One region of the Undibacterium sp. RuRC25W genome, then DNA from elsewhere that is predicted to be linked to it. Evidence: predicted binding sites of a transcription regulator. Region 1 holds the regulator's gene; the other holds the start of a gene.
What was found. Region 1 encodes sigma-54, which starts transcription at its own class of promoters, with help from an activator protein. Its sites were predicted from a motif close to TGGCANGNAANCTGCTTT; they were not measured.
Positions count from the first base shown of each region.

Region 2: ACO0KV_RS11040 (flavin monoamine oxidase family protein) is a predicted target of sigma-54. The motif match lies at 4,119-4,136, and genes of this name have one in related genera.

Region 1 covers NZ_JBMPPD010000013.1:37,498-45,594, forward strand. The annotation lists gene ACO0KV_RS08045 (cation:proton antiporter) at 1-1,072, opposite strand, end outside; gene ACO0KV_RS08050 (KpsF/GutQ family sugar-phosphate isomerase) at 1,282-2,256, shown strand; gene ACO0KV_RS08055 (KdsC family phosphatase) at 2,256-2,792, shown strand; gene lptC (LPS export ABC transporter periplasmic protein LptC) at 2,789-3,412, shown strand; gene lptA (lipopolysaccharide transport periplasmic protein LptA) at 3,451-4,017, shown strand; gene lptB (LPS export ABC transporter ATP-binding protein) at 4,037-4,801, shown strand; gene ACO0KV_RS08075 (RNA polymerase factor sigma-54) at 4,812-6,296, shown strand; gene hpf (ribosome hibernation-promoting factor, HPF/YfiA family) at 6,406-6,750, shown strand; gene ACO0KV_RS08085 (enoyl-CoA hydratase/isomerase family protein) at 6,915-8,009, shown strand.
Region 2 covers NZ_JBMPPD010000021.1:20,083-28,179, reverse strand. The annotation lists gene recG (ATP-dependent DNA helicase RecG) at 1-1,538, opposite strand, end outside; gene queA (tRNA preQ1(34) S-adenosylmethionine ribosyltransferase-isomerase QueA) at 1,703-2,770, shown strand; gene tgt (tRNA guanosine(34) transglycosylase Tgt) at 2,820-3,953, shown strand; gene ACO0KV_RS11040 (flavin monoamine oxidase family protein) at 4,201-5,724, shown strand; gene yajC (preprotein translocase subunit YajC) at 5,976-6,311, shown strand; gene secD (protein translocase subunit SecD) at 6,388-8,097, shown strand, end outside.

The DNA of each region.
Region 1 (8,097 bases):
GCAAATCACCAATTTGATTCAATAGCACGAAACCAAATTCACCTGCCTGCGCCAAGGCAAGACCTGTACGAAGAGACACACTGGTTGAATTACCAAATACTTTTGCCAAACCGGTAATCAGCACTAATTTCAGCAAGAGTGGTCCGACAAACAGCAGCAATACCAACCATTTATTACCGACTACCACGCTAAAATTGAGCATCATGCCGATGGTAATAAAGAACAGTCCTAACAAGACATCGCGGAAGGGCTTGATATCTTCTTCCACCTGATGCCGGTATTCGGTCTCAGAAATCAGCATTCCAGCAACGAAAGCGCCCAGCGCCATCGACAATCCGGCTTTGTCCGTCAGCCATGCAGCGCCCAATGTAATGAGTAGCAGATTGAGCATGAATAATTCTTGCGAACGCCGCTTGACGACAATCTTGAACCAGGTACGTATCACCTTCTGACCAACGAACAAAAGGATGACTAGGACTAACACTGCTTTCGCGCTCGCCCAAGCTAAGGTTTGTACAATATTGCCATCGTGTGTCGCTAACGCGGGGACAAGAATCAGTAAGGGGACGACTGCAAGATCCTGGAAGAGCAACACACTGATGATTTTACGACCATGCTGACTTTCTAATTCAAGACGCTCAGTCAGCATCTTCGACACAATGGCAGTTGAGGACATCGCCAGAGCGCCGCCCAAAGCGAATGCACCTTCCCAACCGATATGAAAGAAGCCTGGCATCCACGTGGCAGTCACCCATCCCACCAGTAAGCTGACGATGATCGTCATCACAACCTGCGCCAGTCCCAGTCCGAAAACGTCCTTACGCATTGCCAGTAACTTCGATAGCGAAAATTCCAAACCTATTGAAAACATCAAAAAAACAACGCCAAATTCCGCTAATTCATGCGTCACGGCACCATCTTCAGCGACATTAAGACCAAAAGGGCCAACGAGAATACCTACCGTCAAATAGCCAAGGATAGGCGGCAATTGCAGCATACGAAAAGCCACTACCCCAAGGACGGCAGCAGCTAACAGAGCGAGAGTGGTATCAAGAGCATTCATAAGACGCATTATTGCCGATTTATGAGAAATTACTGTCGTTTTCCTAAGCAAAATTTACATTAATGCAGTCCATATTTTGCGATTCATCATCACTTCGTTACATCTGGCAAAGTTTTTGCTTTGTGGATTTCGTTTATACTGTCGGGATGAATGATTTGAACGCATCCTCCCTCCCAGACGCGCACACTGCCTCTGATGACGTCACGAACGACGCTGCCATGCGTGCTGTTGAGTTGGCGAGCCAAACTATACAAATTGAAGCTGATGCTTTAATTGCCCTACAAAAGCGCCTCAACAATGAGGATGCCGCAGGCTTCGCACACGCGGTACGGATGCTACTGCAATGTAAAGGCCGAGTTGTTGTCTCTGGAATAGGTAAGTCAGGGCATATCGCCCGCAAAATTGCAGCCACATTTGCATCGACCGGTACGCCGTCATTTTTTGTCCATCCGGCAGAAGCCGCTCATGGCGACTTGGGTATGGTAACGCCACAAGATGTCTTTATTGCCATCTCATACTCAGGCGAAGCGACAGAGCTGATGGCCATTTTGCCAATTATCAAGCGACTCGGTGTAAAACTGATTTCAATGACAGGCAATCCAGCCTCAAGTTTGGGTAAAATTTCAGATGTACATTTAAGCCTGCAGGTAGATAAAGAGGCGTGCCCACTCAATCTGGCGCCCACCGCCAGTACCACAGTAACGCTGGCTTTAGGTGATGCATTAGCTGTAGCCGTATTAGATGCGCGTGGCTTCCGCGAAGAAGATTTCGCCCGCTCTCATCCCGGTGGTGCTCTGGGCCGACGACTGCTCACTTATGTCAGAGATGTTATGCGTACAGGGGATGCTATTCCGAGCGTCTCACCCGATACCAAACTCACGTCCGCACTCCTTGAAATCACCAAAAAAGGGATGGCGATGACGGCAGTCGTCGATTCAGACCGCCATATTGTTGGTGTATTCACTGACGGTGATTTACGCCGCATGATGGAAGGTGTGTGTGATTTTACGCAAATCAGCATTGCTGATGTCATGCATCCTCATCCGCGCACAATTCGTGCCGATCAGCTAGCTGTAGAAGCAGTCGAGGTCATGGAAACCTACAGGATCAATCAAGTGCTGGTCGTAGATGAAGATAGCAAACTGGTCGGTGCGCTGCATATCCATGATCTGACAAGAGCAAAGGTAATTTAATGTCTGACGCATTCATAAAAGCAACAGCAAAAGCAGCAAAAATCAAGCTGATGATATTTGATGTCGATGGTATTCTGACGGATGGCAGCCTGCATTTTAGTCCTGACGGCGAAGCACTGAAAACGTTTAATGTTCTCGATGGACAAGGGATCCGCTTATTACAAAAAGCGGGTATCGCTACTGCAATTATCAGCGCCCGCAAATCTGCGATCGTTTCTAAACGCGCTTCAGACCTCGACATTACGCATGTCCGTCAAGGCATCCATGATAAAAAAACTGCCTTCTTTGAACTTCTGGCGGAATTGAATCTTACCAGCGACGAATGTGGCTTCATTGGGGACGACGTCATCGATTTACCAGTATTGACCCGTGTCGGATTTGCCGCAAGTGTCCCCAATGGCCATCCAGAAGTTCGCTCAAGAGTAGATTATGTGACCACGGCACTTGGTGGTAAAGGCGCTGCACGTGAGGTGTGTGACTACATTTTACGGGCGCAGAACAAATACCAACTCGCTTTAGCTGACTATCTGGCATGAAACCACAAATCACCATTGACCGAGCACAAATCTGGATTGCAGTAGCAGTCCTAGGGTTTATTGCGCTCGGAAGCTTTTGGGTGGAAAATGCGTTTCGCCAGAGTGGAGAAGAAGATGCACAAAAATCTTCCGTGCGCCTTGAGCCTGATTACTATGTAGAAAAATTCAACTTCATACGACTATCGAATAGCAACAAAGCGAATTACCATTTAACTGGTGAGAAGCTGATCCATCTGCCACGTACCGATCAGTATGAAATTACCAATCCACACATTAATAGCTTTGCCGATCAACGCACCGCAGTCACAATCATTGCAGCACGGGCTGTTGTAGATCAGAAATCCAATACAGTCCTACCGAAACGCGAACACGATATAGTGCGCCTGTATGACAACGTGACCGTTGAACGCCCAGAGGGCGACAACTCACATTTTATGCGTTTAGAAACAGATTATCTGATGTTGACCCCGGATGATGATTTAATTACTTCGGATCATCCCGTCACATTATTTACCCACGGTATAGAATCTCATGCAATTGGTATGGTCGCTAATAATTCAACGCAGCAACTGGAATTATTAAGCAAAGTACGCGCACGTTTAAAAAAACGTGTTGATTGAGAACTTACCTGACAAGAAACCCAATTAGAAAGTAAACCATGCGCCTGACTCTCATTTCTACTCGTCAGATTGTGAGCTCGATAGTATTTTTTGGCCTCTGCACTTCGGTAGTTTTATCGGCACACGCCGAAAAAGCCGATAGCAAAAAAGAAATGGTCATTGAAGCGGATCATCTGATCAGTGACGGCAAAACCAATGTCACCACTTGCTCTGGTGATGTGCACATCACCAAAGGGACCTTGGTCGTCAGCGCGGAACGTGCTGTTGCTAGCAAAACCCCTGATGATTTTCAAAACGTAAAACTCTACGCTAAGGCTGGGGGTAAGGTCAGGTTTCGCCAGAAACGCGACGGCGGGCCAGACCTGTGGGTAGAGGGTGAAGCTGAGCGTGCCGAATATGACGAAAAAACAGAATTTATTAAATTCATCTCTCGTGCCAAAGTACGTTACCTTGAAGGTAGCAAGGTCACCGACGAACAAGAAGGCGAGTATCTCTCTTACGATAGTAAAAACGATGTCTTTGTTGGCTCGAATACAAGCAATGGCACTGCTGTATCTGGCGGTGGAAGAATCCGTCTGACTATTCAGCCAAAGAACGACAAATAAAATATCAAAGAAATATAAGATGCCAACCAATACCTCAGAAAAAACCAGCACGCTGGTGGTAAAAGGCCTGCAAAAACGCTACGGCGCGAGGCAGGTTGTCAGAGATGTGTCATTGACCGTGAAGAGCGGCGAAGTTGTTGGCTTGCTTGGCCCTAACGGGGCGGGAAAAACCACCTCGTTTTACATGATTGTTGGCCTCGTCCCATCGGATGGTGGAAGTATTACCATAGACGGCATACCCGCCTCTGGACTGGCGATTCATGAACGTGCGGTCTTAGGTTTATCTTACTTACCGCAAGAAGCCTCAGTTTTTAGAAAACTCACTGTTGAAGAAAACATCCGCGCGGTTTTGGAGATACAAAAAGATGAAAATAACAAATTTTTATCTAAAGGTGTTATTCAACAACGACTAGATGCCTTATTGGCAGATTTACAAATCGAAAAAATCCGCGACAACCCTGCCTTATCTCTGTCGGGGGGGGAGCGGCGACGCGTCGAAATTGCCCGTGCTTTGGCAACAAATCCGCGGTTCGTCCTGTTAGATGAACCATTTGCGGGCGTTGATCCCATCGCGGTCATTGAGATTCAGCGTATCGTACGCTTTCTCAAAGAGCGTGGTATTGGCGTTTTGATCACTGACCACAACGTGCGTGAAACATTGGGTATCTGTGATCATGCCTATATCATCAATCAAGGTGCAGTATTAGCCAGTGGCAAGCCTGACGACATCATTGAAAATGAATCGGTCAGACGGGTGTATCTGGGAGAACATTTCCGGATGTGACGGAAGCATCATGAAACAAAGCCTGCAACTCCGCACTTCCCAGCATCTGGCGCTCACTCCACAATTGCAACAATCGATACGGTTATTGCAATTGTCGACCCTTGAGTTACATCAGGAACTGGAAACACTACTCATCGAGAACCCACTCTTGGAACGGGTCGATGATCCTATGGATAATGCAGTCAGGCTATTGGCAGATGGCGCAATCAATAGCACCAGTACAACACCTGATGCAGGCATGGAAATACCAGATTTACAAGCAAATACCACTACGTCGCAGGATTCACAATCTGACACTGAATTTGCAACGAATGACAGTGTCAGCGCAAACGAGGAAGACTGGAGCTTCAATGATGCGCCAGCAGGCCAATACAATGCCGAAGATGATGACGGTCAACGTCAGCTAGAAGCAGCGCACATTGGTCTGCGTGAGCATTTATCAGAACAAATGCGACTCAATTTGCGCGAACCGCGTGATTTGGCGCTGGTTGAACTCATCATTGATGCCATTGATGATAATGGTTATCTCAGCGAAACATTAGAAGAAATTCATGCGAGTCTGCCAATAGAACTGACTGTTGAGCTAGAAGAATTATCATTTGCGCTCTCTATGGTGCAAAGTTTCGACCCCGCCGGAGTCGGTGCAAGATGTCCGGCAGAATGTTTGGCATTGCAGATAAAACGTTTACCTCATATCCCATTCGTGACGCGTCGCTTGGCATTAAGTATTGTTGAAAATCAATTAAATTTATTTGCCCAACGGGACTTCACTAAATTAAAGAAAATTTTTGATTGTGATGATGAAGATTTACGTGAAGCACAGCTTGTCATCCGAACATGCAAACCACGCCCAGGCAGTGAATTTGCTAAAAGTAGTTCAGACTATGTCGTCCCAGATGTAATTGTCAAAAAAACGGCGAATGGCTGGCAAGTCGTACTCAATCAGGACGTCATGCCCAAACTGCGCGTGAGTAGCATGTACGCGAATCTGATGCGTCAGCATCGCGGCGAAAATGGTCTAAACACCCAACTCCAGGAAGCACGCTGGCTCATCAAAAATATGCGCCAACGCTTTGAAACCATATTGCGCGTTGCGCAAGCGATAGTAGAAAGGCAGCGTAATTTTTTTACGCACGGTGCAGTTGCTATGCGCCCCCTTGTTTTGCGCGAAATAGCTGATACACTAGGACTACACGAAAGCACAATTTCTCGTGTAACGACCCAAAAATACATGTTGACCCCACATGGCATGTTTGAGTTGAAGTACTTTTTCGGCAGCCATGTCGCGACGGAAACTGGGGGAGAAGCATCGTCCACCGCGATACGAGCACTCATCAAGCAGTTGATAGGAGCAGAAGACCAGAAGAACCCACTCTCTGACAGTAAAATTGCAGACATGCTGGGTGAACAGGGCATGGTAATTGCCCGACGTACCGTCGCCAAATACCGAGAAGCCTTGAAAATTCCTCCAGTGAGTATGCGTAAATCTTTATAAGTTTGTCCTTGTATTTACGGTTTAAATTGCTATATATGATTTAGCTCAAAACACTTCCGATGAAATGAGCGCATCATCATAGTATGGAACATTATTATAGGAGCACAGTATGAATCTCACCATCAGTGGACATCACGTCGAAGTAACTCCTGCAATTCGCGAATACGTACATACCAAGCTAGAACGGGTACGGCGTCACTTTGATCAAGTCATTGATATTGCCGTCATCCTGACGGTAGACAAGCTCCGAGAAAAAGAAAAACGTCACAAAGCCGATATCAATCTACACATCAGCGGAAAAGATATCCATGTTGAAAGTCTGGCGCATGATTTATATGCCGCCATTGATTCACTGGTCGACAAACTGGACCGTCAAGTCATTAAGCATAAAGACAAAATTCAGGAACATCAGCACGATGCAATAAAACATATGCCAGACCCGGCATCGGCATAATTTCCATCCCCTGAATAATCGGGGACATCAAAACAAAGGACGCTTTCTGGCGTCCTTTTTTGTTTATACCAAGCTCTTTGTTTAGCGATGTTGAAAGCACGTGACGTCTTGCCAACCAAAGCATAAAATGATTGCTTCATCACGATCAATTTATTGGTAATCCTATGAGCGAACACGTCCTGACATCCGTTAAAAATCATATCGGTTTTATTACGCTTGACCGCCCCAAAGCCCTTAATTCATTATCTCTGGACATGGTACGCGCGATGACTGCTAGCTTGCTCCAGTGGCGAGAAGATGAACACATCCGTGCCGTGTTTATTCAGAGTAGTAGCGAAAAGGCTTTATGTGCAGGAGGTGATATTCGCTTTTTTTATGACGTCGGAACAGCAACGCCGACGGGTGACAGCGCGCTATTAGAAGATTTTTTCACCGAAGAATATGCATTAAACCATTTAATTCATTTCTATCCAAAACCTTACATCGCGCTGATGAACGGCGTCGTCATGGGCGGCGGCATGGGCATTGCTCAAGCAGGCCCTGACACTAGCGTGCGCATCGTTACTGAGCGCACAAAAATGGCGATGCCTGAGGTAAATATCGGTTTATTTCCAGATGTCGGTGGTGGTTATTTCTTATCCCGCACACCAGGCCAAATCGGCACTTATCTTGGATTAAGTGGAGAGATCATTGTTGCTGCCGATGCCCTTTATGCTGGGCTGGCCGATGTGTTTGTTCCAACCACTGAAATCCCTGCTTTGATGGATTTCTTGAGCAATAGCGATGCGACTGATTGGCGTAAAGCGATTCACGATTTTGCTAGTGCGTTTGCGTCAAAAGTCGACCCAGCACAAAGCAAACTCGCCGCGCAACGTGCAGAAATTGATGCATTGTTCATTGGAGATAGCGTTCCTGTTATTACTGAACGCCTGAAAGCAAGCGACAGTACCTTTGCCCAGACGACCCTCGCAACAATGGCAAAACGCTCGCCATTACTGATGAGCGTCACGTTAGAACAATTGCGCCGCAGCGCCAGTATGTCAGTCTCAGATTGCCTGCGTATGGAAAGAACGATGGTGCGCCACTGCTTCAAACATGGCGAAGTCTTAGAAGGTGTACGTGCTTTAGTTGTCGACAAAGACAATCAACCACGATGGTCACCTGCAGACTTATCAGAAGTCACACGCGATATGGTAGTGGAATTCTTCACGCCAGTATGGCCAAAATACGCCCACCCATTGCGTTCGTTAGTGGGGTGATGGGGTAATGCTTCGGTGAAGTGACGTTGGTCGTTGATACCTAATCCAAAAGCCGCCCCTCCATTGCGCTTGCAGTAGAGGGGCGTTT
Region 2 (8,097 bases), on a different contig from region 1:
AATGGGCAAACCCAATACACTTGTTTGCCTTCTTGTGCTGCAGCATGCACGCGAGCAATGACTTCATCGCGGCGGTTCTGGTCGATAACGCGGGTAACAATTGGGGTGCGACCGGGAGGTAGCTCATCAATGACCGATACTTCTAGATCGGCAAAATACGTCATTGCCAGCGTGCGGGGAATGGGGGTGGCCGACATCATTAACTGATGAGGCACTTTGCCTTGTTCGGCTTTGTTCGCCAGTGTCAGACGTTGACCGACGCCAAAGCGATGCTGCTCATCGACAATCACTAAACCTAATTTTTTAAACTGCACAGTGTCCTGTATCAGCGCATGTGTACCAATGACTAAATGCGCTTCACCCGAGCTGATTAGCGCATTAGCGCTGTCTTTTTCTTTCTTTTTGAGACTACCTGTCAGCCACGCTGTTTTGATGCCGAGTGGCTCCAGCCAAGCGGCGATTTTGCGGAAATGTTGTTCTGCTAAAATCTCCGTCGGTGCCATGAGTGCTGCCTGATAGCCGTTATCAATCGCCTGTGCAGCGGCTAATGCGGCAACGATGGTTTTGCCACTTCCCACGTCCCCTTGCAGCAGGCGTTGCATCGGATAGCTGGCACGGAGGTCGTGACGGATCTCCGCCAGAACTTTCTGCTGGGCGCCCGTCAGCGAGAACGGCAGATTTAGCAGAAACGCGTTGCTCAGTTCACCGACCACAGGGAGCGCGTTCGCGCCTTTGCTACGGCGGGTAATCTGTGCGCGTTTAAGGGATAATTGTTGTGCCAGCAGTTCGTCAAATTTGACGCGCTGCCATGCTGGGTGTTCGTGTTCGATCAGGCTATATTGATCGATATCCGGTGGTGGGTTGTGCAGGATGCGCACACTTTCTTCGATGCCGGGCAATCCCAGTGCAGCAAGATGCGCGGGTGACAACGTATCGCGCCAGTGCATTCGGCTTAACGCGTTGGCGATGGCTTTACGTAATAATGCCTGCGGAACGCCCTCGCCGGAGGGATAGACAGGCGTGAGCGCCATTGGCAGTGGGGCACCTTCATTAACGATTTTATAGCCGGGATGTACCATCTCGGCGCCAAAAAAACCGTGCTTTAATTCGCCACGTGCCCGCACGCGTACCCCACTGGCAAACTGTTTGAGCTGACTGCCATAAAAATTGAGAAACCGCAGGACAATCTGACCGCTGTCATCGCTGATGGTGACGACTAACTGCCGTCTTGGCCGGTACTGCACATCCGATTCAGTCACGACACCCTCTACCTGCACCATACTTCCACCACGCAGTGATGCGTCGTGCATACTGGTGATGCTGGTTTCATCCTCATATCGCATCGGTAAATGCAGCGCAAAATCCATGTCTTTACGTAGCCCCAATTTGGCTAATTTGTCACTGGCTTTGATGGCATTGCTGGCGGCGGGTTTTTTGGATGTTTTTTTTGCAGTGGCTCGCCCATTGCTTGTCGCATCGTCCGGTTTTAAGGCGATTTCGGTGTTGACGACGGGTAGATTTGGGGCTTGCGCTGCCATGGGTGTAAAATGGTAGGTTTTGCTGTTGGCGTAGTTGATAAAAATAATGCTTTTTGTTCAAAAACAGAGGCGATATTCTCAAAAGAATAGCATGTCGCAAACTATTCTACTGATTTTTTATACAGTGCGCAGCATTTTGTTTTCACTCTTTTGGTTTTCCGAGCATGAAATATACTCTTAGTAACTTTGATTTTGATTTGCCCGAGTCCTTGATCGCGCAAATGCCATTGCCGGATCGCACCGCATCGCGCTTATTGCACGTGGACGGTGATCAATTGGTTGATCGTCGTTTTTCAGATGTATTAAGCCAGTTAACCGCAGGCGATGTGCTGGTATTTAATGACACCCGGGTTCTCAAGGCGCGTTTTTTTGGTGCCAAAGAAACTGGCGGTAAAGTGCAGTTGCTGGTGGAGCGTGTATTGTCGAATACCGATGAAAATCGCAGCGTGTTAGTCCAGATGCGAGCATCTAAATCGCCATTGCCAGGTAGTAAAATTCGCCTCGCAGACGCCTTTGATGTGGTTGTTGGTGAACGCCAAGGCGAGTTTTTTACCTTGTTTTTTCCATCGGATATTTTCGTATTGCTGGAGCAATATGGCCGTTTGCCGCTGCCGCCCTACATTGAGCATGATGCGGACGACTTTGATGAACAACGTTATCAAACGGTCTATAACCGGGTGCCGGGTGCGGTTGCTGCACCGACTGCTGGTTTACATTTTGATCAGGATTTATTGCAGCGTTGCCAGGCTAAAGGCGTACAACTTGCTTATGTTACCTTGCATGTAGGCGCGGGGACGTTTCAGCCAGTGCGTGTCGAAGACCTGAAAGAGCACGTTATGCACAGCGAGTGGTACACCGTGCCGACAGAGACAGTTGACGCAGTCCGCGCTGCAAAAGCGTCTGGTGGCAAGGTGGTTGCTGTTGGTACAACCAGTATGCGTGCCCTAGAATCTGCGTCGCAATCCGGACAACTGGAAGCTGGTAGCGACGACACCCAATTATTCATTACACCCGGGTATGTGTTTAAAACGGTGGATCGTTTAATCACGAATTTTCACTTACCAAAATCAACGTTGATGATGCTGGTGTCTGCCTTTGCAGGTTACGATAGCATTAAGGCAGCCTATGCCCATGCGATTGCACAGCATTACCGCTTCTTCAGTTATGGCGATGCGATGTTACTGACCAATACCTCAGACGCGCAGACAGACGCTGGCGCAACAGAGAAATAAAAACACACATTTAGCGTGTCCGCTACCAAGTAGGACACAAGGAAAGATTATGCTGGAATTTACGCTCATCAAAAAAGACAAGACTACGGCAGCCCGTCGCGGTCGTGTGAAGGTCAACCACGGTGAAATCGAAACACCGATTTTTATGCCAGTCGGTACCTATGGTTCCGTCAAAGCGATGTCGCCGCTGGAATTGAAAGAAATCGATGCGCACATCATTCTGGGTAATACCTTCCATTTATGGCTGCGCCCGGGCTTAAGCGTTCTGAATAAATTTGGCGGTTTGCATGACTTTATGGGATGGGATAAACCGATCCTGACTGATTCAGGTGGCTTCCAGGTGTTTTCGCTTGGCGCGATGCGCAAAATTACGGAAGAGGGCGTCAAGTTTTCTTCTCCGATCAGTGGTGAGCGCTTATTTTTGTCACCAGAAATCTCGATGCAAATTCAACGTGCGCTGAATTCCGACATCGCGATGCAGTTCGACGAATGTACGCCCTACGAAATCGATGGTCGTCCGGCAACCACCGAAGAAGCTGGCAAATCCATGCGCATGTCTTTGCGTTGGGCAAAGCGCTCGATTGATGAATTCAATGCCAACGAAAATCCGAACGCTTTATTTGGTATCGTTCAGGGGGGGATGTTTGAGCACCTGCGTGATGAATCGTTGGCTGGCTTGAATGAATTGGGTTTCCACGGAATAGCGATTGGTGGTTTGTCTGTTGGCGAGCCAAAAGAAGACATGATGCGCATTCTGGCGCATACCGGTCCCAAATTGCCTGAAAACAAGCCACATTACCTCATGGGTGTTGGTACGCCAGAAGATCTGGTGGCGGGTGTGGCGAATGGTATCGATATGTTCGATTGCGTGATGCCAACCCGCAATGCACGCAATGGCTGGATCTTTACACGCTTTGGTGACGTGAAAATTAAAAATGCACGTTACAAAGAAGATAAAGAACCATTAGATGCGACATGTGAGTGCTACACCTGCAAAAATTTCTCTCGTGCGTACCTGCATCATTTGCATCGTACCGGTGAGATTCTTGGTGCACGCCTTAATACGATCCACAACTTGCACTACTACTTAGATTTGATGAAAAACATCCGCAAATCTCTGGATGATGAACGCTTTCCTGAGTTTGTGCAGCAATTCCATGCAGATCGTTCACGCGGTATATAAATTCATCTGAAAATTCAAAGCATCAAACTTGCTTGATGATGATTGATGAAGTCTGAAAAGGGTCGCGGTGCGGCCCTTTTTTACGTTTGTAATATCGATATACGTTTTTCAAATATAGTCGGTGATACATCGTTATTTTCCGCTCTCCAAGAGTAAAATCGCGCCTGACAGAATTTCTGCATTGTTGATTGTTCTGCGGTTGAGCGAGTCGTTCGCCACGTAGACGAAAAAATAAATAGGAGACAACATGAATTTTCATCCTGTAGTGATCGCCGGTGGCGGTATTGCTGGGTTGTATTGCGCTTGGCGACTCGCTGAGTCTGGACAGCAAGTGGTGGTATTGGAAGGCTCTGCGGATCGTTGGGGTGGTCGCATCGAGACCGAAGACCTTGATGGCTTTACCGCTGAATGGGGGCCGATGCGCTTTGAACCGACGCTACAACCGCGCTTTGCTGGTTTATGCCGCGATCTGGGTGTGAAACTGATTGATTTCAGTGGCCCAGTGGGTGAAGAAGTAAATGCGCCTACTTATGATTTGCCCGATGAAGAGTTGGGGCTCAACTCGCTGCAACTACTCAAGCGCGGCATCATGTTGATCATGGGTCAGTCGCCCGATGATCAGGCTTGGATCGATAAGCAGACAGAAGCAGATTACCAACGCATGCGCAAACACGCGCAGTTGAACGGCCAGCCGTTATGGAGCATGGGTTTCTGGAACGCGATGTCAGCGCAAGGCGTATTGTCGCATCTGGCGCTGACCAAATTGCGTGATACCGGCACGTTCTATCATATGCTGCCAGAAAATCTGAACGCGATTGAATGGATCATCTGGTGGTTACGTGCTTTGAAAACCATCGGTCAGGAACTGGCAACCATTGATGGTGGTAGCGCCAAGCTGACCGACAGCATCATGGCTAAATTGCGCACATCGAGCAATGTCACGCTGGCTGGTGGGCATGCTTTGAAAAGTTTTAAGCAAGTTGCCATGGGGCAGCCGCGTTTGGCGTTGGAAATTACCACCAAAAATGGCGTGATTGAATTGCAAACAGACCGTCTGATGTTGGCTTTGCCACGCTTACCGCTAGTGAAGCTGGCATCGTCATTGCCTGAGCACGTTGCGAGTCAACTCGATTCCGTTAACGGTTTCCCGATGTTGAAACTGTTTTTTGTCACCGATGCGCCGTGGTGGGATTATTCTCAAAAACCGCAGCAGTATGCGAGTTGCTTGCCGACCCGTGAGATTCATTACTTCCGCCGACCTGAAAACAAAGACAAAGACGGACACGGTATGGTGTTGTTGTACATGGATCGACCTTCGACAGAGTTCTGGAAACACTACGTAGTTGAAGGTGATAAGCATGACCGAGCAGAAATTGATCAGAATGCTAAGATTGTTGAAGCTTTCTCCTTGTTTGTGGCACGTGATGTCAAACGCCTCATTGATATTAATCGTTCCGGTTTGAGCTTAACAGAGCAAGCACGTCATATGTTTGAAGAAAAGAGCCTTGAAGAAACCGCAGCGTTTATCAAAAACTCTGTGATTACCTACGGCATTCGCGACTGGGCACGTGCTCCGTATGGAGCCGCGAATCATGGCTGGCAGCCAGGCGTGCGGTCGTGGAAAGTGATGGACGTGTTTAAAGCCTTTGATTTTGGATCGGGAGCCAAAAACATCCACATCGTAGGTGAGGCGTATTCTGATTACCAGGGATTTGTCGAAGGCGCACTGAATACTGCAGAGTTGGCGCTGGAAACCATGAAATTTGTCTAATATTGACTGGAAAACTCGACTAAGTTTTGCTATGGATACGTCAAAATCCATCTAAAAAATAGATAACAAGATGAAGTTTTATGAGCAAAACACAGTAAAGCATACGAAAAAGCGGTATTTTTGCCTGCCAATGCTAGAATGTGGCGCTTTGCCAATTGAAAATTACCCATCTGTCACGACATAAGGGTGATTGCAACAAGAGTGGTTTGATTGTATGAGCCACTGATTCTTACAACGAATGGAGTCTTAACGTGTTTATTTCTAACGCTTATGCGCAGTCCACTGGTGCTGCTAGTATTCTTGGTGGCGATGGTGGCTTAATGAGTTTCTTGCCATTAGTTTTGATGTTTGTGGTGCTGTATTTCTTGATGTTGCGCCCACAAATGAAACGTCAGAAAGAACAAAAAGCCATGATGGATGCCCTGGCAAAGAACGATGAAGTCATCACGTCCGGCGGTATTCTGGGTAAAGTAGTTAAAGTGACTGACGCCTACGTGACCATCGAAGTCGCGAACGGTACAGAAATTGTCGTACAAAAAATTGCTGTGACGATGCTGCTGCCTAAGGGCACCATTAAAGCGATTTAATTAGCAAACACCGGCAACGCAGTCCATTTCACCTTGGACTGCGTTGTGCTTTTTAGCTTCCATTTCTATTTTTATTATGAATCGCTACCCACTCTGGAAGTATCTGTTGATTTTGATCGCGCTTGTTTTTGGCGGTTTATACACGGCACCGAACTTTTTTGGCGAATCGCCAGCCGTTCAAGTCAGTAGCGCGAAATCGACAGTCAAAATTGACAGCAGCTTGTCAGCCCGCGTTGAACAGGCAATACAACAAGCTGGCCTCAAAGACAATGGCATTTTTTACGATTTTAATGGCTTACAAGGCACCGTTCGCGCACGTTTTGTAGATACGGATACCCAATTCAAAGCCAAAGATGCGATCGAAAAAGCGCTGAATACAGATCCAAACGACCCGACTTATACGGTTGCGTTTAATCTGTTGTCGAATACGCCAAAGTGGATGCAGAATCTGAATGCCTTGCCGATGTATCTGGGTCTGGATTTGCGCGGCGGTGTGCACTTTCTGATGCAAGTCGATACTAAAGCCGTATTGAACAAGCGCGTACAAGGTTTGCAATCGACTGTGCGCGCAACGTTACGCGATAAAGAAATTCATCATGCTGGTATCAGCCGTGATGGTGATGTGATCTCCATTAAATTCCGTGATGCAGAAACCCGTAATGCTGCTAAAGCCCTGCTGGTATCGCAATTAACGGATGTGAATTTTGTTGATGCCGTTAGTAGCGATGCGACCGAGTTCAATCTGCAAGCCGGCCTGAAACCAGAAGCCCTCAAGGCAGTGGTTACCGAAGGCGTTAAACAAAATATCAGTGCCTTATCTAAACGTGTGAATGAACTGGGTGTTGCTGAACCAATTATTCAACAACAAGGTCCGGATCGTATCGTCGTCCAATTGCCTGGCGTCCAAGATGTTGCACGTGCAAAAGAAATTATTGGCCGTACGGCGACTCTGGAAGTTCGCTTGTTAGATGACAGTGTGATTGGTCCAGTCGATACCAATACACCAGTGCCGTTTGGTTCTGAATTATTTAAATCTAACCGTGGTGAATGGCTGATTCTGAGCAAAGATCCCGTTGCAACAGGTGATTATATTACTGGCGCATCAGCAACATTCGATGAACGTCAACAGCCAGCAGTGTCTGTGGATATGAATGGTGACGGTGGCCGTAAAATGCGTGAAGCGACGCGTAATCGCATCGGCAAGCGTATGGCGATCGTGTTGTTTGAAAAAGGCAAAGGTGAGGTATTGATCGCGCCAACGATTAATGCTGAACTCGGCTCTCGTTTCCAGATTACTGGTATGGGTACTGCTGCTGCCTCGGCTGATCTGGCTTTGTTGTTACGTGCTGGTTCTCTGGCCGCACCAATGGAAATCATCGAAGAACGTACCATTGGACCGCAATTAGGTGTCGAGAACATCAAACAAGGTCGTAATTCGACGCTGTACGGTTTTGCTGCGATCTCGATCTTTATGATCGTGTATTACATGTTGTTCGGTGCGTTCAGTGTGTTGGCACTGTCGGTTAACTTGTTGTTGTTGGTGGCGACATTGTCCCTCTTGCAAGCAACACTGACTTTGCCTGGTATCGCAGCGATTGCGCTGGCGCTAGGTATGGCGATTGATGCGAACGTGTTGATTAACGAGCGGATTCGTGAAGAACTGCGTGGTGGTAAATCGCCACAAAAAGCGATCGAAGAAGGCTTTGGTCATGCATGGGCAACCATTCTCGACTCCAACGTTACGACCTTTATCGTCGGTCTGGCATTGTTGATCTTTGGTTCTGGT